2 regions of the Streptomyces sp. NPDC014864 genome follow, and region 2 is predicted to be linked to the other one. Evidence: riboswitches for the same ligand, from Rfam matches in the RefSeq annotation. Region 2 holds a riboswitch; the other holds the start of a gene.

What was found. Region 2 has a riboswitch for cobalamin ahead of ACF1A5_RS29140 (cobalamin biosynthesis protein). Riboswitches for the same ligand answer to the same signal wherever they lie in the genome.
Region 1: linked by a shared signal. The riboswitch ahead of ACF1A5_RS09190 (HoxN/HupN/NixA family nickel/cobalt transporter) and the one ahead of ACF1A5_RS29140 (cobalamin biosynthesis protein) in region 2 are both predicted to bind cobalamin.

The regions. Positions count from the first base shown of each region.
Region 1 is NZ_JBIBWT010000004.1:122,294-136,510, reverse strand. It holds gene ACF1A5_RS09225 (type 1 glutamine amidotransferase domain-containing protein) at 1-537, opposite strand, end outside; gene ACF1A5_RS09220 (hypothetical protein) at 900-1,385, shown strand; gene ACF1A5_RS09215 (DUF6445 family protein) at 1,451-2,134, opposite strand; gene grpE (nucleotide exchange factor GrpE) at 2,145-2,711, opposite strand; gene ACF1A5_RS09205 (DUF4142 domain-containing protein) at 2,978-3,709, shown strand; gene ACF1A5_RS09200 (glycoside hydrolase family 13 protein) at 3,732-5,423, opposite strand; gene ACF1A5_RS09195 (ArsR/SmtB family transcription factor) at 5,620-5,994, opposite strand; cobalamin riboswitch at 6,075-6,275, shown strand; partial or broken gene ACF1A5_RS09190 (HoxN/HupN/NixA family nickel/cobalt transporter) at 6,273-7,402, shown strand; gene ACF1A5_RS09185 (nucleoside hydrolase) at 7,395-8,390, opposite strand; gene ACF1A5_RS09180 (hypothetical protein) at 8,575-9,354, shown strand; gene ACF1A5_RS09175 (tetratricopeptide repeat protein) at 9,371-10,714, opposite strand; gene ACF1A5_RS09170 (extracellular solute-binding protein) at 11,177-12,568, opposite strand; gene ACF1A5_RS09165 (caspase family protein) at 12,703-14,217, opposite strand, start outside.
Region 2 is NZ_JBIBWT010000020.1:82,377-96,593, reverse strand. It holds gene ACF1A5_RS29180 (enoyl-CoA hydratase/isomerase family protein) at 92-895, opposite strand; gene ACF1A5_RS29175 (helix-turn-helix domain-containing protein) at 1,025-1,246, opposite strand; gene ACF1A5_RS29170 (ABC-F family ATP-binding cassette domain-containing protein) at 1,588-3,186, opposite strand; gene ACF1A5_RS29165 (hypothetical protein) at 3,443-4,876, opposite strand; gene ACF1A5_RS29160 (alpha/beta hydrolase family protein) at 5,278-6,405, opposite strand; gene ACF1A5_RS29155 (class II aldolase/adducin family protein) at 6,512-7,198, opposite strand; gene ACF1A5_RS29150 (anion permease) at 7,385-8,641, shown strand; gene ACF1A5_RS29145 (hypothetical protein) at 8,676-8,906, shown strand; cobalamin riboswitch at 9,067-9,210, shown strand; gene ACF1A5_RS29140 (cobalamin biosynthesis protein) at 9,310-10,266, shown strand; gene ACF1A5_RS29135 (cobyric acid synthase) at 10,263-11,771, shown strand; gene cobN (cobaltochelatase subunit CobN) at 11,768-14,217, shown strand, end outside.

The DNA.
Region 1 (14,217 bases), on a different contig from region 2:
GGCCCGCTCGGCGTTGCCCGCCATCCGCTCCTCGGCGTTGGTGAAGGCGGTGATGCGGTACCCGGCGTAGGCGTTGGTGCCGTCCTCCCGCACCGCCGCCAGCAGGGCGGCCGGGCCGTGGCACACCACGCCGACCGGCAGGCCGTTCTGCACCGCGCTCGTGAGGAGGCGGCCGGAGTCGGCGTCCACCGCCAGGTCCTCCATCGGGCCGTGGCCGCCGGGGACGTACAGGGCGTCGTAGTCCTCCAGGCGGACGTCGGACAGTGCGGCGGGGGCCGCGAACTCGGGGGCGGTGTCGATCACCTGCCGCAGCCGGGCGGCCTCCTCGGCGCCACCGGCGGCCTCGGGGCTCAGGCTGGCCGGGTCGACCGGCGGGACCGCGCCACCCGGGGTGGCCACGGTGACCTCATGGCCCGCGGACTTGAACGCCTCGAAGGGGACGACCGCCTCCTCGGCCCAGAAGCCGGTGCGGTGCTTGCTGCCGTCGGCCAGGGTCCACTGGTCGGCGGCGGTCATCAGGAACAGGATCTTCGCCATGGTCGTAGCTCTCCTCGGACGGTCACGGGGGCGAGGATCCCGACGGTAGGATCGCCCGCCGCCGGCGAGCCAATAGAAGATCCGATTCCTGCCATCGGAGCTTCGATGTGTGCGTGCGTGGACGCGGGGGACGGCCGCGCGGGACGGCCCGACGCGGCGGCCGCGTGCAACGGCCACGGGCGGCATCCGGGCCCGCCCCTCTACGACCATCCGGCCGTGCGTCCCGCGCCACCACGGGGGCGGGCCCGGACGGGTGACGCCCGCGTGCGGGGGCCCGCTCCCGGCCCTTCACTGGAACTGACGACCCACCCCTCCCGTCGGCTCCCGGCGCAGGGGTCACCGCACGAGCAGTGGGAGGCGACATGGCCGGTCACCCGGCACGCTGGACGACGGGCGCGGCGCTGGCGGCGGCCGTGGCCATGGGGCTGGCCGGCTGCTCCGACAACACCGGCAGCCCCTCGGAGTCCGTGAGCAAGGCGTCCTCCGCCGCCGCCTCCCTCGCCTCGCAGGCCAACGAAGCGCTGGCATCGGCGACCGCGGAGGCGGGCCACCGGCTCGACGAGGCCAAGGGTGGTGTCGACGCGAGGAGTTCGGTCAAGCTCGGGGCGCCGACGACGGACGACGCCGGGCGCACCACGGTCCCCGTACAGGTCACCAACTCCGCCGACTCCACCAAGTCCTTCGCCGTGCAGGTCAACTACAAGGACTCCGGCGGCAACCTGCTCGACACGGTCGTGCTGACCCTCCACGACGTCCCGGCCGGCAAGTCGGCGAACGGCACCGCCCGCAGCACCCACAAGCTGTCCGGCCAGGTGAAGGCGGAGGTGGGCACCGCGCTGCGGTACTGACCCCGCCGCGCCCGGCGGGCCGTCCCGGAGACCAGGCCGTCCCGGAGACCAGGCCGTCCCGAAGGTCACGCCATCCAGAAGAAGACCGCCGTCATCCGCTTCTCCTCCAGCGTCCGCCCGGTGTAACCGCTCGCGCTGTGGACCAAGTTGGCGTGGTAGAGCAGCAGCCGGTTGGCCCGGTGCGGCACGCGGACGTCCTCGACGAAGGCGCCGGGTGCGACGAACCGGGTGCCGAGGGCCTCGACGAGGTTGGTGTGCGGGGCCCGGACGACGTTGCCGCCGAGCCGCCCGCCGGGCAGGGACTGCCGGTAGAAGCCGGTCCCGCAGTCCTTGGGGACGGCGGGGTTGAGGTAGAGCACGGCCGCGTACCGGCACAGCGCACGGGAGTCGGTGTGCGGCCGGGGCTCGCTCTCGCCCTCGCCGACGACCTGGACGCAGTTGTGGTTGAGGGTGCCGCCGCCGGGCGTCCGCTGCACCCACAGCTCCCGCGCCCCGGTGGCCTTCTTCACCAGCCGTTCGACGCGGGCCAGTTCGGCGGGCTCCAGGCCGGGCATCGTCCGCATCCCGGGCCAGCTCTCCGTGGTGTACGGGTGGCCCCTGACCCAGTCGTCCCTGGTCAGGCACCGCTGCCGGACGGCCTCTGCGTCGGACAGGACGTCGTCCAGCACCCAGTAGTCACGGCCCTCGGTGGGCTTGCGATAGGGCAGGACGGGCAGCGCGGCGGGCACGCCGGGGGGTTGTGGGGGCATGGCGCCGAATCTAGGCCGGGCCCTCCTCCGGGCTCTCCCCGGAAGCGGTCAACATTCCCTCAACCTTGGCCCCGCGTACGGTCATCGGCGGCTTTGCGGAGGCCTGCGCGGGGCCCGTCACCTCGACGTGGGCCGGACGGAGCAGCTGGTCGCCGAGGCGGTAGCCGGGGCGGAGGACCGCCGAGCAGACGAGGGGGCCGACGCCCGGGGAGACGTGGTGCGCCAGGGCGTCGTGGCACGCCGGGTCGAAGGGGTCGCCGACCGCGCCGAACGTCCGTACGCCGAGAGCGCCGAGCCCTTCCCGGAGCGCGCCGGCGATGTCCCGCAGCCCCGGTGTGGAGGGTTCGTGCGCGTCCGCCCGGTCGACGGCGTCCAGCACCGGCAGCAGGGTGCGCAGCACGTTGACCGCCGCGATCTCGCGCACGGCCAGCCGGTCCCGCCGCACCCGCTTGCGGTAGTTGTCGTACTCCGCCTTCACCCGCTGCAGATCCGCGGTGCGCTCCTCCAGCAGGCGCCGCAGCGCGGCCGCCTCCCCCGGCTCCGCGGACGTGTGCGGCCTTCCGTCGCGCGTCGGCATCCGGTCACCTCCCGCAACCCCGCGGCCTGCGCTCCCGGGCCCGATCGGCCCCTCTGCCGAGTAAAACCCGAGCGCCCCCGGGTCACATCCGGGCGGCGGCGCACCCGGCCCGCATGCGTGCATACTTTGCCTACTCTTTACCTTCAGGAGCGGCGCCGTGCGTTCCCGCGTCCGTACTCCTGTGTGTCCGAACCGCCCGCCGGCGGATCCACGACCGGGCAGGAGGCACAGTGCGCTTTTCGCGGAACGCGACGGGAACTCTCTTCGTGGGCGGGGCTCTCAGCCTGACCCTCGTCGCGCTCGCCTATCCGTCCATGCTCGGGGTCACCAAGGTCTCCACCGACTCCTCGCGCGTCATCGCCCAGACGCAGTGGGGGCCGCTGACCGAGGGGGACCGGGACTTCGTGGTCAAGGTGCGCGCGGCCGGGCTGTGGGAGTACCCCGTGGGGCAGATGGGCCTGAAGAAGGGCCAGAGCAACGCGGTCATCACCGCGAGCAAGCACCTGATCGACGGGCACGCGGCCCTGGACGCCAGCTGCCGCAAGATCGCTCCCATGCTCAACATCGCGATCCCCAACGTGGCCAGCCCCCAGCAGCAGGGCTTCGTCAGCAAGCTGGCCTCGGACAGCGGCAAGCAGTTCGACACGGACTTCGCCAACATCCTGCGCATCACGCACGGCTCGATCTTCAACACGATCGCGAAGGTCCGTTCGACCACGAAGAACACGCTGGTGCGGACCCTGGCCGACCAGGCCAACGACACGGTGCTGGACCACATCACGGTCATGGAACAGACCGGCCTGGTCGACTTCGACCAGGTCCTCTTCCAGCAGACCACCCCGCCGCAGCTGCCCGCCACGGACCTGACCCCGCCGCCCCCGCCCGTGGGCCAGCCCGAGGTCGTCCTCACCCCACCGGTGAACAGCACCACCAAGCCGCCGGTCCTGCCGGGCGAGAACCCCGGCCAGAACGGCGCCCCGAGTCCGACGGTGGGATGAGAACCAGGTCCCTTCCCCGGGATCAGCCCACGGAGAGGCCCGGGCCGAGCCAGACGGTCGTGTCCGGGCCCAGCCGGCCGTCGTCCAGCGGGGCGCTGCACAGCAGCACCTCGCCCGCCGGCAGCGCGACCGGCCGGTCCGACAGGTTGGTGACGCACTGCCAGCCGTCGGACCGGTCGAACCGCAGCACCCCGGCCGGGACGTCCTCCGCCCAGGTCAGCGACTCGCCCTGAAGCAGCTTGCGGCGCAGCCGCAGGGCCGAGCGGTACAGCTCCAGGGTCGAGCCCTCCACGCCGTCCTGCGCCTCGACGGCGTACGCGGCGAAGTCGTCCGGCTGCGGCAGCCAGGCCGCGCCCGCCCCGAAGCCGTACGACGGTCCGCCGGTCGTCCACGGCAGCGGCACCCGGCAGCCGTCGCGGCCCTTGCGGACACGCCCGGTCTGCTCCCAGATCGGGTCCTGGAGCACCTCCGTGGGCAGGTCGGCCACCTCCGGCAGGCCGAGTTCCTCGCCCTGGTAGACGTAGGCCGAACCGGGCAGGGCGAGCATCAGCAGCGTCGCCGCACGGGCCCGGCGCAGCCCCGCCGCCGCGTCGACCGCCGGGGCGCGGCCATCGGACAGCAGCCAGGCGTTGTCGTCGGTGCCGGACGGGAGCATCAGGCGGGAGGTGTGCCGGACGACGTCGTGGTTGGACAGCACCCAGGTGGCAGACGCTCCCGCGGCGCGCGCGGTGCGCAGCGACTCGGTGATGACCTGCCGCAGCTCACCGGCGTCCCACCCGGCCCGCAGGTACTCGAAGTTGAAGGCCTGGCCGAGTTCGTCCGGGCGGGCGTAGAGCACACGCCGGTCGCCCGGCACCCAGGCCTCCGCGACCGCCGTGCGCGGCGGGGTGTAGGCGTCGAAGATCTTCCGCCAGTCGCGGTAGACCTCGTGCACCTCGTCCCGGTCGTAGTAGGGGTGGCTGCCGGGCGGTACCCGCAGCAGCGCGTCCTCGCCGGTGGCGCCGATGTCGCCGAGGTCCCGCAGCGGCTCGTCGAGGTCCTTGACCAGGGCGTGCGCGACGTCCACGCGGAAGCCGTCGACCCCGCGGTCGGACCAGAACCTCAGCGTGGTGCGGAAGTCGGCGCGGACCTCCTCGTTCTGCCAGTTCAGGTCGGGCTGTTCGGGTGCGAACAGGTGCAGGTACCACTGCCCGTCGGGCACCCGCCGCCACGCGCTGCCGCCGAAGACGGACTGCCAGTCGGTGGGCGGGAGTTCACCGTGCTGGCCCCGGCCGTCGCGGAAGACGTACCGGTCCCGGGCCGGGGATCCCGGTCCGGCCCGCAGCGCCTCCTCGAACCAGCGGTGCTGCCGCGAGGTGTGGTTGGGCACGATGTCGGCGATCACCTTCAGGCCCAGCCGGTGCGCCTCGGCGACCATGGTGTCGAAGTCGTCGAGGGTGCCCAGGCGCGGGTCGACGTCCCGGTGGTCGGCGACGTCGTAGCCGCCGTCGGCCAGTTCGGAGGGGTAGAAGGGGCTGAGCCACAGGGCGTCGACACCGAGCGCGGCGAGATGGGTCAGCCGCTGGGTGATGCCCCGGATGTCGCCGAGTCCGTCGCCGTCGGCGTCGGCGAAGCTGCGGGGGTAGACCTGGTAGACGACGGCCTGCCGCCACCAGTCGGGGTCGCGGGACGAGAGGTCGGGCGGGGAGTCGTGCGTGGTGGTGCGGTCGGTCACGCTTTCTCCTCTTCGGCTGCGTACGAGCGTCACGTAGGACTCTGTCCACCTCGCCGGAAAAGTGAAACCCGTTCGGGGTACGCGGAGTTGGTGCGCCGGACGGCACGCGCCCGCGCCGGACCGGCGCACGCCGGATCGACGGAAGCAGGGCCGGCGCGCGCCGGATCACCGCAGCTCGGGCCTGTGCACCCCCCCGTCAGCGCGCGCCGGGTCGGCCCCCGTCGGCCGCGCAGTGCTGCAGCAGCTGCCGCACCTGCGGGTCGACGATCCGGTAGCGCACCACGCGCCCCTCCTTGTCCCCCTCCACGGCCCCCGCCGCGCGCAGCAGCCGCAGGGCCTGCGAGACGGCCGGGTCGTTCATGCCCGTGGCGATCGCGAGGTCGGAGACGGCGAGCGGGCCGGTGCGGTGCAGGGCCAGCAGCAGCGCGAGCCGCTTGGGGTCGGCGAGCAGGGAGAAACGGTCGGCCCAGGCACGGACGTGGCCGGCATCGCCGATCGCGGCGATGGCGTCGCACACCCGGTGGCCGTCGATCGTGCGGCGGTCTGCGCGGTCCGCGGGGACGAGATGCATGGCGTCATCCTCGCAGGCGCCCCGGTGTGATCTTCCATACCTGCCCAGGTGCGCAGCTATGCAGGGGACGGCTCATGGCCCTACGGTGGGCGCGCCGTGGTGTTCGGGAAGCCGGTGACGGCCCGTCAGGGGCCCATGCCGGAGCGGCCCTCGCCACTGTGATCGGGGAGTTCCCGTTCCGTCCGGCTCACGCCGGGCCACTGGTCGCACGACCGGGAAGGCAGGGACGGCGGACGCACGACCCGTAAGCCAGGAGACCGGCCACGGCAGCTCACGAAGTGATCCACGAGGTGCTGGAGCGTGATACCGGATGACCCTGCCCGACCCTGCCCCGACGCCGTCCTTCCGCTGGCGCCGGGAGGACACCCTCAAGACCGCCGGCCTGATGGCCGTCATCGCCGTGCTGCACGTCGTGGCCTTCGGCGTGCTGTTCCTCCTCGTCGTGCCCGGCCACTACGAGGTCGGCTCCCAGGCCTTCGGCATCGGCCTCGGCGTCACCGCCTACACCCTCGGCATGCGGCACGCCTTCGACGCCGACCACATCGCCGCCATCGACAACACCACCCGCAAGCTGATGGCCGACGGCAAGCGGCCGGTGTCGGTCGGCTTCTGGTTCGCGCTGGGCCACTCCAGTGTGGTCGTCGTGCTCTCCGTGCTGATCGCGGGCGGCACCCAGCTCGCCGGAAAGGTCATGGACCAGGGCTCGCGCACCCACCAGGTCCTCGGCTTCATGGGGACGACCGTCTCGGGCACGTTCCTCTACCTGATCGCCGCCCTCAACCTGGTCGCCCTGATCGGCATCCTCAAGGTCTTCCGGGCGATGCGGGCGGGCACCTACGACGAGCGGGAGCTCGAAGAGCACCTGGACTCCCGCGGCTTCATGAACCGCGTCCTCGGCCGGCTGACCCGGTCCGTCAGCCGGCCCGGCCAGATGTTCCCGCTGGGCTTCCTGTTCGGCCTCGGCTTCGACACCGCCACCGAGGTCACGCTGATGGTGATGGCGGGCTCGGGGGCGGCGGCCGGGCTGCCCTGGTACGCGATCCTGTGTCTGCCCCTGCTGTTCGCCGCGGGCATGAGCCTGTTCGACACCCTCGACGGCACGTTCATGAACTTCGCCTACCAGTGGGCGTTCTCGAACCCCGTCCGCAAGGTGTTCTACAACCTCACCATCACCGGCCTGTCGATCGCCGTCGCCTTCTTCATCGGCACGATCGAGCTCGTCGGCGTGCTGCACGACAAGCTCGACCTGCGCGACGACGTGACCGGCTGGATCGCCGGGCTGGACCTGGACAACGTCGGCTACGTCATCGTGGGCCTGTTCGTCGTGGTGTGGGCGGCGGCGCTGTCGTACTGGAAGGTGGCCAAGGTGGAGCAGCGGTGGTCGGTCCCGGCGGCCGACGTCAACTAGCCTCCGCCCGGGCACCGTTCTCGACCGTCGTGAGATACAGCTTCACGTAGCGCTCGACGTCGATGTCCAGGGCCACGTCCACCAGCGGCTGTTCGCGCATCTCGCCGTGCAGTTCCGCCTCGCCCGGCCGGGGGCGGCGGTCGACGACCGTCTGCCCGCGGGCCGGGCCCGGCGCGAGGTTCACCTCCACCGGCAGCCGGTGGGTGGCCAGTCCCGCCGGGTCGGCGACCGAGCAGACCGCGCCCGCGTCGCCGAGGCCGCCGCAGACGTCGCCGAGGGCGTCGGAGGGGGCCTGGTAGGTCGCCGGGTCGCGGTGGGACAGCAGCCGCCCGGCCAGCCGGGCGCCTGGCTCCGCGCTCTCCCGCAGCCGCCGTACGTCCGCCGCCGGGACGATCACCCGCTCGAACACGTCGAGACCGTACATGGTGATCGGCACCCCGGCGGACAGCAGGATCGCCGCCGCCTCGGGGTCGTGCCAGACGTTGAACTCGGCGACCGCCGTGGCGTTCCCGGCGGCCACCGCGCCGCCCATGAACACGATCCGCTCGATGTTGCCCGTCACCTCCGGGTGGGTGCGCAGCAGCAGGGCGATGTTCGTCAGCGGGGCCGTCGGGACCAGCGTGACCGGACGGTCGGACGCCATGATCTCCCGCCGCAGCAGCGCCACCGCGTCCACGTCGACGGGACGGCGGCGCGGTGCGGGCAGACCGAGGTCGCCCATGCCGTCCCGGCCGTGCACGTGATGCGCGCCCCGGGCCGGCTCGATCAGCGGGCGCCGGGCGCCGCGCGCGACGGGCACGTCACCGGCGCCCGCCTGCTCCAGGACGGTCAGGGTGTTGCGCACCACCTGGTCCACGTCCGTGTTCCCGGCGACACAGGTGACCGCACGCAGGTCGAGGCCCGGGTGGCGTACGGCGAACAGCAGGGCCAGGGCGTCGTCGACGCCGGTGTCGCAGTCGATCACCACGGGGACGGGCTGACCGGTCACGGCGGGCTCCTTCCGTCGCACCGACCCTATGCGCCACTCCCGGCGCGCGGTACCGCGCGCCGGGGCGACGGAGTGCTTTTCACACGATCACCCGGACGGCCCGGCGCGCTGGTGCGCGGGCGGCGCCGGTGGTGCCGTGAACTGAGCCCAGCCCCTCAAGGTCCGTACGTCTGGAGGCACCGCCATGCCCCCCTCCCCGGCCCGCGCCCGCTCCGCCTCCGCCGCGCTGACCACGGTCGCCGCCGCCGCCCTGCTCACCACGACCGCGTGCACGGTCGGGCCCGGGCAGGCCGAACCGCCCCCGGTGACGGCACCGGACACCCGCACGCCCGCCGCCTCCCCGGCCGGGTCCGCGCTGACCGCCGCGCAGGCGCAGGCCGCCCTGCTCACCCAGGCCGACCTGGGTTCGGCGTGGGCACCCACCGAGGGCGCCGCGACCTGGCGGGACGGACTGCTCAAGGCGAGCACCGAGACTCCCGACTGCCAGCGCCTGCTCGACGCCCTCTACGCCGACGAGCCGCTCGGCACGCCGACCGGGACGCACGCGGTCGCCGCCTTCGACAACGGCGACGACGCGGCCCAGCTGCGCTACCAGGTCCTCGACCGCCCGGCGGCGGACGTGGACCGGTCCCTGGCCTGGCTGAAGAAGCTGCCGGAGACCTGCGCGCAGTTCACGGCGACGACCACGCGGGCCGGCACGCAGCGGGTGGAGGTCACCGATCTCGGACTGCCGGCCGTCGGCGACGCCCGCCAGGGCCTGCGGGTGGTGCTGACCGGCAGGAACTCCGACGGCGACCGGACCGTGCTCACCCTGGACGTGGCCGCGGTGCGGGTCGGCGGTACCGCGATCACCCTTACCGACGGCGCCCTCGGCGGCATCGCGTCCGACGCCACCGCGCAGACGGCCCAGCTGGGCGCCCAGCGTCTGACGGAGATCCGCCGGCGGGCGCGGGTGCAGGCCTGAGAGGAGCGGGCCCCCTTCACAGGGGCGGCTGGGCGGGCGCCGGGCCCAGGGTGGTGGTGCCGGGGGCCGTGCGGTGGCCCAGGCCGGTGCGGTAGGCGTCCAGGGCGGCCTCGACGCGGCCGGTGCGGCGCAGCAGGTCGCCGAGGAGGCGGCACAGGTCGGCCAGGTCGCCGGCCGCGCCCGCCCGCTCCAGGAGGCTCAGCGCGCGGACGTAGTGCTCCTCGGCCGTCTCGGTGTCGCGGGCGTCCTCCGCGATGATGCCGAGCAGCCGGTGCGCGGCGGCCGCGTGGACGGCGCCGCGCTCGGAGGAGAGGTCGCCGAGGACGTCGCACAGCAGCGCCACGGCCTCCTCCGACTTGCCGCGCCGGCGCATCACATCGGCCAGCTCGACCACGACCTGACTGGTGTAGAGCGCCGCCCGCCGGGCCGAGAGCATGGCCTTCGCGGAGCGCAACTCCTCCTCGGCACGGTCCAGTTCGCCGTTCTGCGCGCAGACGTAGCCGCGCATCCAGTGGCATTTGGCCAGTTCGGTGCGCAGCTGGAGGCGGCGGTAGAGCTCTGCGGCCTTGGCGAGCGACGCGTCGGCCTCGGCGACCCGGCCCTCGGCCAGCAGGGTGCGGGCTACCGAGCGGTGCATCCGGGCCACCAGCGCCGGATCGCCCGCCTGCGGGGCCAGGGCCAGCGCGAACTCCGCCGCCTGCGCCGCCCGTGCGTGCGCCCCCATGTCCATGTACGGCCCGATCACGCTGGCGTACAGCAGGAGCAGCGCGTCCGGGTCGTGCAGTCCGCCGCGGTTGAGCTCGTCGAGGGTGGATTCGAGGAGGTAGACGGCGTACCGGAGTTCGCCGGCCAGGTAGTGGGAGACGGCGCGGCCGCGCAGGGCGGGCACGCGGGCGGGCAGCGGCGCGTCGGCGAGGGCCCGTTCGGACCGCTCGAAGTGCTGCCGTCCGGCCTCCAGTTCGCCGGTCTCCAGGGCGCACTCGCCGAGCCCCAGCAGGGCCTGCGCCCGGACGTCGGCGAGTTCGTGCTCCTCGGCCTCCGCGAGCAGCCGCGCGTAGCTCTCGGCCGCCTTCCCGGTCTCCCCCGCGGCGAGGGCGCGCTGTGCCTCGATGAGCCTGAGCCGCAGGTCGGTGGCCAGGTGTGCGGGGCGCCCGGTGGCGAGTTCGTCGAAGGCGACCCCGAGCCGGCCGGCGAGGTGCCTGAGCGCCTCGTCCGAGGGCCGCACCCGTCCGGCCTCCAGGGTGGAGATGTAGGCGGGCGTGTAGGCGGGCTCCGCCAACTGGCGCTGGGTGAGGCCTTGTTCGTGCCGCAGCCGCTGCACCCTGCGCCCGATGGTCTTCGGGTCGTCCCGCTTCGCCATGCGGTTAATCATGCCAGTAAGCGGACTTAACACCGAGCGGTCGCAGGGGCCTCCCGAGACGCCCGCAGGAGGAGGCCCGATGGCGCCCAACTGCCCCGGGCCCCCTTCCGGTTCGGCCTCCCGACCCCCTAGGTTGGGGAGCACATTAAGCGTGCTTAATCCATCACTGTCGCTGCGAGGTCGGTTGCCGTGCCCGGACGCACTGTCGCGCGCCATGGACGCATTTCCGCACGTCACGCCAGAGGATTCGGCGCGGCGGTCATAGCCGTGGCCGCCCTGATCACCGCCGCCAACGCCGGACCCGCGCGCGCGTCGGACGCCGCACCGGCCGCCCACCAGGCGGTTCGGCACTGCTAGGGCTCTCTTTCGGATCTTGCCCAAGGCCGCGGGCCTGGTCGGCCCGATCCCGAAGACCCCATCCGGAAGAGGAGCCCTGGCCGGCCCGATCCCCAAGGAGGGTCCCTAGTCCGGCAGGGCCCGGCGCAGGGCCCGGTCCAGGCGGGCGGCCAGGTCCGCGTCGCCCGGCGGGTCGTCGGTGAACAGGGCCCCCAGCTCCGCGGTGAACGTCTGGGTGAAGGCCCCGTAGAGCGGGGTGCTCGGCCGCCGCACCGCGGCGCGCAGGGCCGGCAGCAGGATGCCGCGGGCGTAGCGGGGGCGGCCCATCCGGTCGCGGGGCATGTGGTCGGCGCTCTCGCCGGTCGGCGACGCCGAGGGGCCCGCCCCGGAGGTGGGCGCTGAGGCGCAGGTGACGTGGTCGTCCGCGTAGGCCGAGGTGCGCGTCGCGGCGAAACCCGCGTCCAGCAGGCAGCGTTCGCTCTCCGGGCTGGTGAGGAAGGTGATCAGATCGGCCGCCTTCTCCGCCCGCTGCGAGTCCCGGGTCACCGCCAGGTTCTGCCCGCCGAGCACCGCCCGGCCGGGCAGCGGCGCCACACCCAGCTGCTTCTCGGTGAAGGTCTGGTACAGCGTGCGGTAGGCGTACGGCCAGTGCCTCAGGAACGCGGTGCGGCCGTCCGCGAAGTCGCTGAGCGAGGCGGCCTCGTCGGAGTCGACGGCGTCGTCGAGGGTGTACGGCTTCGCGGTGCGCCCGCGCAGCTCCGCGATGCCGTCGCTCAGCTCCTGGACGTCACCGGTGTAGTGGCCGGAGGCGTCGGTGAGCGCGAAGTCCTTCGTCGCCGACGCGAACGCCTCGATCGCGTTGACCGTACGGCCCTCGTACCCGGCCAGCTGCGTGGTCCACGCCTTCTCGAATCCCTTGGGCCGGTGCGTGTTCAGCACGTCGCCCAGGTTGAGCAGGTCCTGCCAGTCGGTGCCGCCGCCGAGCGCGGTCTGCTGGACGCCCGCCTCGCGCAGGTAGTCCTTGCGGTAGTAGAGCAGTCCGACATCGCTGTTGAACGGCACCGCGTACACCTTGTCCTTCCAGCGGGCGGTGCCGGCGACCGACGCGATCACGTCGTCGTCGACCGCCCGGTCGGACAGCGGGCGGATCAGCCCGGCCTCGGCGAACTCCGGCACCCATGTCACGTCCAGGTTCACCACGTCGTACTTCGCGCTGCCCGACTGCAGCGCGCCCAGCAGCTGGCTGCGCTGCTCGTCGGCCGAGCCGGGCAGTTCCACCAGGCGGGCGGTGAAGTTCGAGTGCTCCTTGGCCTGTTGCTGGTTCCAGGCATCGATGAGCTGCTCGCGGATGCCGTTCTTGCCGGTCACGTCCCGGCCGCTGGCCACCACGATCTCCCCGGGCACGTCGGCGGCGGGCGTCTGCGACACCTGCGGGCCCCGCCCGGTGCAGGCGCCGACCGCGAGCAGCGGCAGCAGCGCGGGCAGGGCGAGCCGTCGTGCCGTCAGCCGCACAGACACCGGCCGGCGTGGCTCGGACCACCCTGCCTCCGGCCGCTGCGGCGTCGGTCGCCCTGTCTTCGGCCGCTGTGACACCAGTCGCCGTGGTGTCAGCCAGTGTGGCACCAGCCGTCGTGGCGTCGGTCCCCGTGACATCAGTCCTCCCCCGTCCCCGCCCGTGCGACCTCGTCGTGCAGCCCCGTGCCGAGGTCGTCGCCGGCGTCCAGGCAGCGGCCGCCGCTCGCCTCGGCGATCAGGGCGTCCGGCCGGCCCTCGTCGCAGGAGCCGCCCGCCAGGGACACCATGTCGACCGGCACCTTGAGCCGGCGTGCCCGGGTCAGCACCTCGTCCAGGTTCCCGCCGGCCAGCCGGTTGTCGTCCTCGTCGTCGGTGATGTAGACGATCAGCTGCGGCCGGGCGTCGTCGGTGCCGCGGCGCCGCATCTCGTCGAGCGCGGCGAGCAGGGCCGCGTGCGGATCGGCCTCCGCGTCCCGCACCCGCGCCCCGCCGTCCACGACGCGCTCGGCGTCGGCGCGCCGGTGGTGGGTGAAGGGCAGCAGCGTCCCGTACGGCCGGGCGCCCGAGGTGCCGTACACCGACCACACGCCGTACTCGTCCTGCACACCGAGTCCGCCGAGGGACTGCTTCAGCAGGCCGGGGCCGCCGCTGGGCCCGCGCCACTGGGCGTTCATGGAACCGGAGCTGTCGAGGAGGTAGAGGACCCGGCCGGGGCCGTTGGCGCTGCGGTACCGCTCCAGCACCGTGTCCATGACCCCGGGTTCGGCGGGGCCGGGCAGCGGGCTGGGATCGCGCAGCACACCCTCGCCGGGGTCGTCCTGGTCGAGCAGGGCGTGGCCGGGGCCGGACGCCTGCCGGAAGCCGGCCTTCTCGAACGTGGCACGGCCCGGCTCACCGGTGAGCCAGTCGTGGAAACGGCGCACGGCGTCGTCCCGCACCGACGCGTCCCGGTCGGCGCCCTCCCAGCGCACCCGCACGAAGGTGGGGGTCAGCCCGGGTACGTCGCTCGGGTACTCGGCGATCCGCCGCACCCGGGTGGTCCGGGCGCAGCCGACGCCGCTCTTCAGCAGGAACTCGGGGACGAGTACGGCGGTGCGGCCGTCCGCGGCGTGGTCGGCCGGCAGCGTGCACAGCAGCTCGGCGGAGGTGGGCGCGGGCGGCCCGGTGGGGCGGATCCTCCCCTCGGCGGTGCGCGGGTCGTCGTCGCCGCCGCCGTAGAGGCCGACGGTCGCGAGGAGCGCGGAGTCGGTGAACTCGGGGTCGGGCCGCCGGACCTCGGCGTTCGCGTCCTGCTTCTTCAGGGCGTCGACCAGTTGGGACAGCGGGCGCCCGACGCGGTCCGCCAGAGCGTCCGCGGCGGTGTTCTGCGGGACGGCCAGGACGACCGGCGAGTACACGAAGGGCCCGGCCTCCGGTTCCAGCGGGGCGAAGGAGCGGTTGGGCCGGTCGGTGTTGACCCGGGGCACGTCCGCGACGGAGGCGGGGATCCAGACGTCCGGCTGCGGTCCCACGTCACGCTGCGGGTCGGCGTCCTCTCGGGGTGCCTGCCAGGGGTCCGTCTGCTGGTGCAGCGCGTTGACCGCGGCGGCCGCGCCCGCGCCGTAGACGGTGATGCCGGTACGGCGGCAGCCGTGCCCGGTGGTGTTGGCGTC
Region 2 (14,217 bases):
CGAGGGACACAGGAGACATGCCCGTCTCCGCGGCGGGCCGGCAGCACGCCCGCGGGGACCGTCCCCTCGCGCGGCGGTGGTCAGCGCGCGGTCATTCGCCGACGCCGGCCAGGTCCCGCAGCCTGCGGGCCTGGGAGGCGCGCTCGGCGGTGCGCTGTTCCTCGTACGTGCGCTCCTGGGCGCCGCGCAGCAGCGTCTTGGTCTCGATCACCGCGTCGCGGGGCGCGGCGAGGAGCGCCGCGGCCAGGTCCCGTACCGTGCCGTCGAGCTGGTCGACGGGCACGGCGAGATTCGCCAGCCCGGTGTGCACCGCCTCCTCGGCGGTCACGAACCGGCCGGTCACGCAGATCTCCAGGGCACGGGCGTACCCGACGAGACCCACCAGCGGATGCGTGCCGGTGAGGTCCGGCACCAGCCCGAGGCTGGTCTCGCGCATGGCGAACTGCACGTCGTCGGCGACCACGCGCAGGTCGCAGGCCAGGGCCAGCTGGAAGCCCGCGCCGATGGCGTGCCCCTGGACCGCGGCGACGGACACGATGTCGTTGCGCCGCCACCAGGTGAACGCCGCCTGGTACTCGGCGATGGTCGCGTCGAGCTCCGCGTCGCCGCCGCGGGCGAGGTCGATGAACGACGGCTCGCCGTCGAAGCCCTCCGGCGTGAACGCCTGCCGGTCCAGCCCCGCCGAGAACGACTTGCCCTCGGCGCGCAGCAGCACGACGCGGACGGAACCCGGCAGCAGCCGCCCGGCCTCGGTGAGCGCCCGCCACAGAGCGGGGCTCTGCGCGTTGCGTTTGGCCGGGTTGGTCAGCGTCACCGTGGCGATCGCGCCGTCGACGGTGAGCCGTACGCCGTCCTTGTCGAGTACCGGATCGAGGTCGTGCTCGGTCGAAGCCATGGGGCGCCTCCGATGGGTGCGGTCAGCCGGGATGCCGTGCGAGGCATCCTAAGTGACTGCACAGTAACCACCCGGCCGATCGCGTGACCGACCGGGTGGCCACCGTCGAAGCCGATGGGCCGCCCGAGGTCAGGCCGACGTGGTCTTCTTGCCCCGCGTCGCCCCGCCACGCCCACGGAGCGTGACGCCCGATTCGCTGAGCATCCGGTGGACGAAGCCATACGAGCGGCCGGTCTCCTCGGCCAACGCCCGAATGCTCGCACCGGCGTCGTACTTCTTCTTCAGGTCTGCCGCGAGCTTGTCGCGCGCGGCGCCGGTCACCCGGCTGCCCTTCTTCAGAGTCTCGGCCACCCGTGCCTCCTCATGGGAAGTGCGCTCTGGTCTCCTCATGATCACCCCTCCGGGGCGGGATGGCCACCCATTCGGCAAGGTCCGTGAGACAGGCTTGTGACGACGGGAGTGCGTCCCCACATACGGAATTGCCCATTCCGCACGCGGCCGCGCGTACCGCCGAACGGGTTGTTCCGCGAAGTTCCAGGTCAGCGGCGCGCGGCGGCCGAACCCTTGGGAGATAAGGGCTCGGCCGGGAAATCGATGCAGGACACACCGCGGTACCAGGAGATCTCACACAGATGATGGATCACCGATGGGCCGAATGATCCACCGGCAGTGGATCACTCCGCGGGCGGGGCTCAGGCGAGGGCCACGAGGTCCGCGTAGCCGGCGCCCCACAGGTCCTCGACGCCGTCGGGGAGCAGGATGATCCGCTCCGGCTGAAGCGCCTCCACCGCGCCCTCGTCGTGTGTGACGAGGACGACCGCGCCCTTGTAGGTGCGCAGCGCGCCGAGGATCTCCTCGCGGCTGGCGGGGTCGAGGTTGTTGGTGGGCTCGTCGAGCAGCAGCACGTTCGCCGAGGAGACGACGAGGGTGGCGAGGGCGAGGCGGGTCTTCTCGCCGCCGGAGAGGACGCCGGCCGGCTTGTCGACGTCGTCGCCGGAGAAGAGGAAGGAGCCCAGCACCTTGCGGACCTCGACGAGGTCCATGTCGGGGGCGGCCGAGCGCATGTTCTCCAGGACCGTGCGGTCCGGGTCGAGGGTCTCGTGCTCCTGCGCGTAGTAGCCGAGCTTGAGACCGTGACCGGGGACGACCGCGCCGGTGTCGGGCTGCTCCACGCCGCCGAGCAGGCGCAGCAGGGTGGTCTTGCCGGCGCCGTTCAGACCGAGGATGACGACCCGGGACCCCTTGTCGACGGCCAGGTCGACGTCGGTGAAGATCTCCAGAGAGCCGTACGACTTCGACAGGCCCTCGGCCATCAGCGGGGTCCGGCCGCAGGGCGCGGGCTCGGGGAAGCGGAGCTTGGCGACCTTGTCGCTCTGGCGCACGGCCTCCAGACCGGCGAGCAGCTTGTCCGCGCGGCGGGCCATGTTCTGCGCGGCGACCGTCTTGGTGGCCTTGGCGCGCATCTTGTCGGCCTGCGCGTTGAGTGCGGAGGCCTTCTTCTCGGCGTTGGCCCGCTCCCGCTTGCGGCGCTTCTCGTCCGCCTCGCGCTGCTGCTGGTAGAGCTTCCAGCCCATGTTGTAGACGTCGATCTGGGAGCGGTTGGCGTCCAGGTAGAACACCTTGTTGACGACCGTCTCGACCAGGTCGACGTCGTGGGAGATGACGATGAAGCCGCCGCGGTAGGTCTTCAGGTAGTCGCGCAGCCAGACGATCGAGTCCGCGTCGAGGTGGTTGGTCGGCTCGTCGAGCAGCAGGGTGTCCGCGTCGGAGAACAGGATCCGGGCCAGCTCGATACGGCGGCGCTGACCGCCGGAGAGGGTGTGCAGGGGCTGGCCGAGCACCCGGTCGGGCAGGTTGAGCGCGGCGGCGATGGTGGCGGCCTCGGCCTCGGCGGCGTATCCGCCCTTGGTGAGGAACTCGGTCTCCTGGCGCTCGTACTGCTTCATCGCCTTGTCGCGCGTGGCGCCCTTGCCGTTGGCGATCCGCTGCTCGTTGTCGCGCATCTTGCGGATCAGCACGTCGAGGCCGCGCGCGGAGAGGATGCGGTCGCGGGCGAGGATGTCGAGGTCGCCGGTGCGCGGGTCCTGCGGGAGGTAGCCGACCTCACCGGAGCGGGTGATCGTGCCGCCGGCCGGGAGGCCCTCGCCGGCCAGGCATTTGGTGAGGGTGGTCTTGCCGGCGCCGTTGCGGCCGACCAGGCCGATGCGGTCGCCCTTGGCGACGCGGAAGCTGGCGTTCTCGATGAGGATGCGGGCACCGGCGCGCAGCTCGATACCGGAGGCGGTGATCACGGACATACTCCAGGGCGGACTGGGATTGGCGGGCGGACGGCTGAGGACGTTCCCGCCGTCTAATGCGCGAGGAGAATGGCCATGGGGACCAGTCTAACGGGGCGGCGCAAGGGCTTTTTCGGGGTCTTCGGGTGCGCGAGCCCCGGCGTCCGCGCCGGGGCGCGGGACGACGGCGGGAGCATCCGGCGCTTCGGCGCGCCCCCGCACCTGGGGAGGGGGACCGAGCCCCGTCGGGGCCCCGTCCGGGCGGCGAGAGCTAGCTGCCCCAGGTGTGCACCTGGAAGGCGGCCCGGCGGACGGCCTTGGCCAGGGCCGGGTCGGGGTGGGCGGCGGCGAGGGCGACCAGCACCTGCACGGTGCGCGGATGGCCGACGGCGCGCACCTCGTCGAGCAGCGCGGGCACGGTGGGCTGGAGCGCGGACTCCAGGTGGCGGACCAGCATCGGGGCCTCGCCGTGGTCGGCGACGGCGGCGGCGGTGTCCACCCACAGCCAGGTGGCCTCCTCCCGGGTGAGCACCTCCTGGGCGTCCTCCGGGTCGACGCCGTCGTGCTCCGCCAGCCACAGCAGGGCGTACGGCCGCAGCGCCGGCTCGTCGAGCACGGCCCGGACGTCGGGCTCGGCCGGGGCGCCGACGACCCGCAGGGCCTCGAAGGCCAGGCCGCGCAGCAGGGCGTCCTCGCCGCGGGCGGCGTCGAGCAGTTCGGTGACGGCGCTGCCGACGGGGCGCGCGGCCAGCCAGGCGCGGTACTCGGCACGCGCCGCGTTCGGCCGCAGCTGGGCGCAGCCGCGCAGCATGTTCTCGGCGGACTGCTCGATGTTCCCGGCGGGGCTCTGGGCGGCGACGCAGATCTGTTCCAGCTTGACCCAGACGGCCCAGCTGCCGAGCGGGGTGAGCGTGGCCTGTCCGTCACCGTAGGTGAGTGCGCCCACGGCGGCGAGGGCGCGCAGGGCCCAGTCCAGGAGCGGGGCGAGGAGGGCGTCCTCGGCCGGCTCCGCGGCGTCCGGCGCCGCGGCCGCGGTGCCCACGGCCCCGGCGGGCACCGGCTGCGGTCCGAAGGGGATCTCGCAGCGCTCGGTGCGCAGTTCGGTGACCCGCTGCCGGAGCAGGTCCAGCAGCTGCTCGACGGGCACGGGCCCGGCGGAGAGCTGGAGGAGGGAGAGCACCTGCGGCATGGCCGAGACGACCTCGGCGACCGCGGCGGCCTGGTGGTCCCCGGGCTCCGGGCAGGCCAGCGACCAGGCGTCGAAGAAGGCCACCCAGCCGCGCAGGACGGCGCTGTCGTCCCGGTCCCAGGCGCGCAGCCGCCAGCCGGGGCGGGCGCTGTCGCCGTGCACCTCGACCAGGCCGGCCAGGCGGGCGGTGTCCCACTCGGCGCGGACCTGAACCGCGGTCAGCCCCAGCTCGTCGGCCGCCCGTTCCGCGGTCGCGTCCGAGAGGGTGGCCCTGCCGTCCGTGGTGGCGCCGTCCCGGCCGGGGCCGAGGGCGGCGTCGGCCCAGCGGGCGACGCGGGCCGCTCCCGCCAGGCGGGAGCGTGCCATTCTGGCCAGCTCGGCGGGTGCCGGGGTGCCCTCCGGGGGGCGCGGTGCGGGGCGGCGCGTGCGCCGCTGGTTCACGGCTCGGGGGGCGGCGGCCAGGGGCCGCGGGCGGACGAGTCGAAGCCTTGAGTCGCGCGGGATACGGGACGTCACGGGTGCAGTCTTCCGGTTGACGGTCCGAAAACCCAAACGGAATGTCACCGGGGGCGACAGGGATGGCCAACGCACCTGGTTCCACCGGGCCCGACGCGACATGATCGAGCCAGCGGTACGCCCGGGAACGGAACGGCCGGGACCGCCGCACGGAGAGCCGACGGGGCGGCCCCCACCGCCCCGCGTCCACACCTCCCGCACACCGCACTCATCCCTCGTTCACCCGCCCGCGGGCCCGCCGCGCACGGGTTGGGCGGCCCTGTGGGCGGGCCCGCCCGCCGACGGCCTCTCCCGCTCGCCGGCCGCCTCCCCCGCGCCGGACGTGTCCGCCGCTCCGGCGGACCGGGAACTCCCGTGCGGGAATTGGTGGCCCATGTCACATGAGAAGAGGTCGGGACCTGTCACATGAGGGGGGTCAAGAAGCGTCGCAGCGCCTCCTCGTAGCCCTCCGGGTCGGCGTTCCACATGGCTCCGTGCGGGGCCCGGGTGACCGTCTGCAGGGTGACGAGGTCGGGGCGGCGGGCGGCGAGGCGGCGGGAGGGCTGCCAGGGGGCCACGGTGTCGTCCGGGCCGTGGAAGATCATCGTCGGCACCTTGAGCCGGGCCGGGTCGGCCACGTCGGCGAGGCGGTCGCCGGAGAGCCCGGTGCGCCCCTGGGCGGCGCGCACCGCGAGCGGCAGCAGCGCGGCGGGGGTGTGCCGTGCGGTGGCCAGGGCCCGCAGCGTCGCCTGCCAGTCGAGCACCGGCGAGTCCAGCACCAGCCCGGAGACGCGGTCGCGCAGGCCCGAGTGGGCGGCGGCGCGCAGGGCCATGGTGGCGCCGGTGGACCAGCCGTACAGGATGACGCGCTCGGCGCCGTACCGGACGGCGTAGCGGATCGCCGCGTCCAGGTCGCGCCACTCGGTCTCGCCGAGGTGGTTGAGGCCGTCCGGGGAGCGGGGCGCGCCGAGGTCGCCGCGATAGGCGAGGTCCAGCACCGGGAAGCGGCGGCGGTGCAGGAAGCCCATGAGGTTCATGGGCAGTTCGCGCGTGGCGCCCAGGCCGTGCACCGTGATGACCCAGGTGTCGCGGACGCCGGGCACGAACCACGCGGGGAGGGGGCCGAGTTCGCCGGGGACGTCGATGTCGGCGTGGTCGAGGCCGAGGGCGGAGCCCGGGTTGCCGACGTGCACGTTCGGGGTGAGCCAGACCTTGTCGTGGGTGCGCAGGGCGCCGTGGGTGACGCGTTCCAGGCGGCGCACGACGGCGTCGGCGCGGTGCGGGGCGGTCGGCAGCACGGGACCGACGACGGCGTGCGAGCCGTCGCCGGACAGGCCGTAGATGCCGGGGCGCAGGGAGGCCAGGTCGCGGGTGAGCGTGATCCGGCCCGGCGCCGTGCCGTGCACGGTGAGCCGCGGCTCGGTGGGCAGGGGCCGGCCCGGGGATGCCTTGAGCGCGGCGTCGCTGGCGAGCCGGCCGGCGGCGATGCCGGCGGCGCCGGCCGCCAGGGCCGCGGTGACGGCCGCGGCCGTCGCTTTGACTGAGCGCACGGGTCCAGTGTCCTGGCGCGCCGGGCCACCGGCCAGCGGGAGGAAGGGTCGGGGTGACATGCCCTGCGGGTTCCAGGAAACAGGGGCTTTCATCCCTGCGGAGGACCTACCTCCGCTGCCCGTAACCCCGCAGCCGCTCCTGCGCCTGTGCCAGTTGCTCCGGTGACAGCAGGGAGGGGGTCAGTCCCGGCACGGAGGACGCCGTCAGCCACAGACGGCACATCCATTCCAGCTGGGCCGTGCGGTCGTAGGCCTGGTCGAGGGTGGCGCCGTGGGTGACCGTGCCGTGGTTCTGCAGCAGGCAGCCGGAGCGGCCCTCGAGGGCGCGGAGCATGTTCCCGGCCAGTTCCTCGGTGCCATAGGTCGCGTAGGGGGCGACCCGGACGGGGCCGCCGAGCGCACCGGCCATGTAGTGGATCAGCGGCAGCTCGGTCACGAGCGTCGAGACGGCGGTCGCGTGTACGGCGTGGGTGTGGACGACCGCGCCCGCGTCGGCGGTGCGGTGGATCGCGAGGTGCAGGGGCAGTTCGCTGGTCGGCACCAGGGTGCCGAGCACCTGCCGGCCGTCGAGGGCGACGCCGGTCACGTCGTCCGGCGTGAGCCGGTCGTAGGGCACGCCCGACGGGGTGACCAGCACGGTGTCCCCGACGCGCACCGACACGTTGCCGGAGGTGCCGACGACCAGGCCCTCGGCCGCCGTGCGGCGGGCGGTGGCGACCAGCGCCTCCCAGGCCCGGGCCTCCTCGGCGCGCACGCTCCTCCCCTTCCCCTGGTCCCTCTTCTGCTCAGCCATGACGCGATCCTGCCAGGCGGCGGCCCGCCCGGCCGGGGTGACCGAAATCTCCTCCCCGGCTCGCGGCCTACGGCGGAGCGCGGACCCTCTTTTACGGACACCCCGAAGACCGTCCCAGTTCATCTTCCGTTCACCCTGGTTACGTACGTTCGACCAGCCAATGACCTCGAACGATTGCCTGGGTAAATGGAAAGCTTCTCGCTGATCCTCGCGATTGTGGTAGTAACCGCACTCGCGTTCGATTTCACGAACGGTTTCCACGACACCGCCAACGCGATGGCCACGACCATCTCCACCGGTGCACTCAAGCCCAAGGTCGCGGTGGCTCTGTCCGCCGTGCTCAACCTGGTGGGCGCCTTCCTCTCCGTGGAGGTCGCGAACACGATCTCCAAGGGTCTCGTCGACGAGACCGGCATCCGTCCCGAGGTCATCTTCGCCGCCCTGGTCGGCGCGATCCTCTGGAACCTGGTGACCTGGCTCATCGGTCTCCCGTCCAGCTCCTCGCACGCCCTGATGGGCGGCCTGATCGGCGCCGCCATCGCCTCGGCCGGCTTCGGCGCGGTCCACGGCGACGTGCTCGTCACCAAGGTGCTGCTGCCCGCCGTCGCCGCCCCGGTCGTCGCCGGCCTCGCGGCGATGCTCTCGACCCGGCTGAGCTACGCGCTGGGCAGGAAGTCGAACGGCAAGGCCGCCGGCAAGGGCCACCGCGCGGGCCAGATCGCCTCCGCGGGCCTGGTCTCGCTGGCCCACGGCACCAACGACGCGCAGAAGACGATGGGTGTCATCACCCTCGCCCTGATCGCCGGCGGCGCCATCGCCCCGGGCTCCAACCCTCCCACCTGGGTCATCCTGTCCGCGGGCCTCGCCATCGCGCTCGGCACCTACATCGGCGGCTGGCGCATCATCCGGACCATGGGCAAGGGCCTGACCGAGCTGGAGCCGCAGCAGGGCTTCGCCGCCCAGACCAGCGCGGCCACCGCCATCCTGGCCTCCTCCCACCTCGGCTTCTCGCTCTCCACCACCCACGTCGTCTCCGGCTCGGTGATGGGCGCGGGCCTCGGCCGCAAGGGCGGTGTCGTCCGCTGGTCGACCGCGACCCGGATGCTCGTGGCCTGGGTGCTGACCCTGCCGGCCGCGGCCCTCGTGGGCGCCGGTGCGGAGGCCGTCACCGGCCTCGGCGACTGGGGCACCGCCGTGGTGGCCGTCTTCCTGGTGGTCTCCAGCGCCGTGATCTGGAAGCTGTCGCGCCGTGAGGTCATCGACCACACGAACGTCAACCACACCGGCGAGCCGGCCGGGGTGGTGACCCAGGCCATGGCCGCCGTGACCCCGCCCCCGGTGGGACACGTGGCGCCCGAGACCGGGGACCTCGCGGCCTCCGTCCCGGCGCAGGCCTCCGCCTCCGCCTCCGCCGACCGGGCGAATCCGCCCGCCACCGTCTGAGCCCCGAGCACCCGGTTACAGAAGGAACATCACCATGAAGATCGACTGGGCAGCCATCGGCTCCGTCATCGGCGTCAGCCTCTCGGTCACGGTGGGCCTGGTGGCCCTGTTCACCCTCGGCATCGCGGGCCTGTCCCGCCGCGAGCGGGCCGCCGCCGAGGGCAACGGCGGCGGGGCGATCGCCGCCACCGGCGCGTACGTCTGCTTCGCGGCGTGCGCCGCCGCCGTGGCCTACGGCATCTACCTGATCATGGCCAAGTCCTGACCCTCGGCGCGGCCACCGCCCGGCCCGGGGGCAGCCCGTCGCCCGCCCGGTCCGCACCGCCCTCCTCGGCGGCGCGGACCGGGCGGGCGTTTTTCGTGCCCCGGCGGGCCGATGTGGGCCTCATCTCAGTCCCCCGGTGCAGGTCAAAGGCGAGTTGACGGGTGTTCGCGGGGCGTGGTGGACTGCCCACGCCAAGTACGGCAGCAGGAGAGGAAGCCGGTGCGAATCCGGCGCGGTCCCGCCACTGTCACCGGGGAACGAACATCCCGGGAGCCAGGAACTCTCGCCGCCGGTCTCGTCGAACCAGGGCGTGGACACCCTGAGTGAGGACATATCGCCATGCGCGGCTGCCATCCGAGGTTCACCAGCGACGTCCCGCCCGCCCCCGCGGTCGGCTGAGGCGATGGGGGCCGATCGCGTCTTCGCCTACGGCGCCGCCGCCGGCCTTCTCGGCGACCTGCTCCTCGGCGATCCGCGCCGTGGGCACCCGGTGGCCGCGTTCGGCCGCGCCGCCGCCGCCGTGGAAACCGTGCTGTGGCGTGACCACCGGGGGTGGGGGGCGCTGCACACCGCGGTGTGCGTGGGCGGCACCGTGGCCTGCGCCGCGCTCGCCGCGTCCGCCGTACGCCGCTCCCCCGCCGCCTCCGTCGCCCTGACCGCCGCCGCCACCTGGTCCGTGCTCGGCGGGACCTCGCTCGCGCGGGAGGCGCGGACCGTCGGCCGGGCGCTGGCGGCCGGGGACGTCGAGGCCGCCCGGGCGCGGCTGCCCCATCTGTGCGGGCGGGACCCCGAGGCCCTGGACGCCGACGGGATCGCCCGCGCCGTCGTGGAGTCCGTCGCCGAGAACACCTCCGACGCCGTGGTGGGCGCCCTCACCTGGGGGGCCGTCGCCGGGGTGCCGGGGCTCCTCGGGTTCCGGGCCGTCAACACCCTGGACGCCATGGTCGGGCACAAGTCGCCGCGCCACCGGCGCTACGGCTGGGCCTCCGCGCGCCTGGACGACCTCGCCGGGTGGCCGGGCGCGCGGCTCACCGCCGTACTGGCGGCCGCGGCCGGGCCCGATCCGCGCGGGGCCGTCCGTGCCTGGCGGGCCGACGCCGGGCGGCACCCCAGCCCCAACGCCGGTCCGGTCGAGGCCTCGTTCGCCGGGGCGCTCGGGGTGCGGCTCGGCGGCACCCTCGCGTACGGGGGGCGCGTTGAGCACCGGCCGGTGCTCAACGGACCGGGACGCCCCGTCCGGGTGGGTGACATCGAACGGGCGGTACGGCTCTCCCGCCGGGTGGGCCTGCTCGCCCTGGGCGCCGGGTTGGCCGGACGGTTCGCGATGCGCGCCGTCCTCGCGAAGGGACGCAGGGGATGAACGGCGGGCTGCTCGTCGCCGGTACCACCTCCGACGCCGGGAAGAGCGTCGTCACCGCCGGGATCTGCCGGTGGCTGGTGCGGCAGGGGGTCAAGGTCGCGCCGTTCAAGGCGCAGAACATGTCCCTCAATTCGTTCGTGACGCGCGAGGGCGCCGAGATCGGCCGGGCGCAGGCCATGCAGGCCCAGGCGTGCCGGGTGGAGCCCACCGCGCTGATGAACCCCGTGCTGCTCAAGCCGGGCGGCGAGCAGAGCAGCCAGGTCGTGCTGCTCGGCAGGCCGGTCGGCGAGCTGAGCGCGCGCGGGTACCACGGCGGCCGGCAACAGCGCCTGCTGGGCACGGTGCTGGACTGCCTCGCCGAACTGCGCGGCACGTACGACGCGGTGATCTGCGAGGGCGCCGGCAGCCCGGCCGAGATCAACCTGCGCCGCACCGACATCGTGAACATGGGCATCGCCCGCAACGCGCGGCTGCCCGTGCTCGTGGTGGGCGACATCGACCGCGGCGGCGTCTTCGCCTCCTTCTTCGGCACCGTCGCCCTGCTGTCGCCCGAGGACCAGGAGCTCGTCGCCGGGTTCCTGGTCAACAAGTTCCGCGGGGACGTCTCGCTGCTGGAGCCGGGCCTGGACATGCTGCACGGGCTGACCGGACGGCGCGCCTACGGGGTGCTGCCGTTCCGGCACGGGCTCGGCATCGACGAGGAGGACGGACTGCGGGTGTCCCTGCGGGGCGCGGTCCGGGAGTCCGTGGTGGCCCCTCCGCTCGGTGAGGACGTCCTGCGGGTCGCCGTCTGCGCCGTGCCGCTGATGTCCAACTTCACCGACGTGGACGCGCTGGCCGCCGAACCGGGCGTCGTGGTGCGGTTCGTGGACCGGGCCGAGGAACTGGCCGACGCGGACCTCGTCGTGGTCCCGGGCACCCGCGGCACGGTCCGCGCCCTGGAGTGGCTGCGCGAGCGGGGCCTGGCGGACGCGCTCGCCCGGCGCGCGGCCGAGGGCCGGCCGGTGCTCGGCGTCTGCGGCGGCTTCCAGCTCCTCGGCGAGCACATCGAGGACGAGGTCGAGAGCCGCCGCGGGCACGTCGACGGGCTCGGACTGCTGCCCGTGCGGGTGCGGTTCGCCCGCGAGAAGACCCTCGCCCGGCCCGTCGGCGAGGCGCTCGGCGAGCGGGTCGAGGGATACGAGATCCACCACGGGGTCGCCGAGGTCACCGGCGGCGAACCCTTCCTGGACGGCTGCCGGGTGGGCGGCGTCTGGGGCACCCACTGGCACGGCTCGCTGGAGTCGGACGCCTTCCGGCGGGCCTTCCTGCGCGAGGTGGCGGCCGCCGCGGGCCGCCGTTTCGTCCCCGCCCCCGGCACCTCCTTCGCCGCGCTGCGCGAGGAGCAGCTCGACAAGCTCGGCGATCTGATCGAACAGCACGCGGACACGGACGCGCTGTGGCGGCTCATCGAGTCCGGCGCGCCGCAAGGACTGCCCTTCATCCCACCGGGAGCGCCCGCATGAGCACAGTGTTGTTGTTGTCGACCGCCGACACCGATCTGCTGGCGGCGCGGGCCTCCGGCGCCGCGTACCGCATCGGCAACCCGACCAGGGTCGACGTCGACACCGAACTGCCCGCCCTGCTCGACGGCGCGGACCTCGCCGTCGTACGCCTGCTCGGCGGCAGAAGGGCCTGGGAGGACGGACTCGACGCGCTGCGGGCGTCCGGTGTCCCGACCGTGCTGCTCGGCGGGGAGAGTGTGCCGGACGCGGAGCTGATGGCCGAGTCGTCGGTGCCGGCCGGAGTGGTCGCCGAAGCGCTGCGCTACCTCGTCGAGGGCGGGCCCGGCAACCTCGCCGAACTCGCCCGCTTCCTGTCCGACACGGTGCTGCTCACCGGGGAGGGCTTCGACGAGCCGCAGCGGATGCCCGAGTACGGCGTCCACGGCGACCGCCCGACCGCCGCGGACCGCCCGACCGTGGGCGTGCTGTTCTACCGGGCCCACGAACTGAGCGGCAACACCGCCTTCGTGGACACCCTGTGCGACGCGATCGAGGCGCACGGCGCCAACGCCCTGCCGGTGTACTGCGGTTCGCTGCGCGGCGCGGACGCGGGGCTGTGCGAACTCCTGGGCCGCGCCGACGCCCTGGTCGCCACCGTGCTCGCCGCCGGCGGCACCCACGCCTCGCAGGCCTCCGCGGGCGGCGACGAGGAGTCCTGGGACGTCGGGGCCCTGGCCGAGCTGGACATCCCCGTGCTGCAGGGGCTCTGCCTCACCTCCTCGCATGCCGCCTGGGAGGAGTCCGACGCCGCCCTGTCCCCCATGGACGCGGCGATGCAGGTCGCGATCCCCGAGTTCGACGGGCGCCTGATCACCGTGCCGTTCTCCTTCAAGGAGCAGGGCCCCGACGACGTGCCCGTGTACGTCGCCGACCCGGAGCGGGCCGCGCGCGTGGCGGGGATCGCCGTACGGCACGCGCGGCTGCGGCACAAGCCGAACGCGGAGAAGAGGCTCGCGCTGGTCTTCACCGCCTACCCGACCAAGCACTCGCGCGTCGGCAACGCGGTCGGCCTCGACACCCCCGCCTCGGCGGTACGGGTCCTCGACGCCCTGCGGGATGCCGGGTACGCGCTCACCGACTACCCCGACAACGGCGACGAGCTGATCCACCGGCTCATCGAGGCGGGCGGCCACGACGTCGAGTGGCTGACGGAGGAGCAGCTGGCCGCCGCGCCCGCGCGCGTGCCGCTGGCCGACTACCGCTCCTGGTTCGACGAGCTCGACCCGGAACTGCGGGCCGCGATGCTCGACGCGTGGGGCGAGCCGCCGGGCTCACTGTACGTCGACGGCGACGACATCGTGCTCGCCTCCCTGCGGTTCGGGAACGTCGTCGTGATGATCCAGCCGCCCCGCGGCTTCGGGGAGAACCCGATCGCGATCTACCACGACCCCGACATGCCGCCGTCGCACCACTACATGGCGGCCTACCGCTGGCTGGAGAGCTCCTTCGGCGCCGACGCGATCGTCCACATGGGCAAGCACGGCACGATGGAGTGGCTGCCCGGCAAGGGGCTCGGGCTGAGCGGGAGCTGCGCGCCGGACGCCGTCCTCGGTGACCTGCCCCTGGTCTACCCCTTCATCGTCAACGACCCCGGCGAGGGCACCCAGGCCAAGCGGCGTGGCCACGCCACCGTCGTCGACCACCTGGTGCCGCCGATGGCCCGCGCCGACACCTACGGCGATCTCGCCAAGCTGGAGCAACTGCTCGACGAGTACGCGCTCGTGTCCGATCTGGACCCGGCGAAGGCCCCGGCCGTGCGGGCCCAGATCTGGACCCTGGTGAAGGCCGCCGAGCTGCACCACGACCTGCACGTCGACGAGCAGCCGGACGACGACACGTTCGACGAGTTCGTGATGCACATCGACGGCTATCTGTGCGAGATCAAGGACGTGCAGATCCGCGACGGCCTCCACGTCCTGGGCGGCGGCCCGGTGGGCGAGCCGCGGGTGAACCTCGTGCTCGCCGTGCTGCGCGCCTCCCAGGTGTGGGGCGGCCGGTCGAACGCGCTGCCGGGACTGCGGGCCTCGATCGCGGCCCACTTCGGGCTGGTGGAGAAGGAGTTGCTGGCCGAGCCCGGCGCCCGGGTGAAGGTGCCGGTGGACCTGACGGACCTGGTCGACGGCCCCGCGCGCACGGCCGCCGACGCGATCGACCTGCTGGAGCAGCTGTGCCGGCGGCTGGCCGAGGGGATGGAGGCCCGGGCGTGGGACGTCTCGGCGGCACCCGCCCTGGTCCGTGAAGCCCTCGGCACCGAACTCCCGGACGCCGTGGCCGTGCTGGAGTTCGCCTGCACCGAGGTCGTGCCACGGCTGGCCCGGACCACCGACGAGATCGGCCACATCCTCCGGGCGCTGAACGGCGGTTACGTCCCGGCGGGCCCGTCGGGCTCCCCCACCCGCGGTCTGGT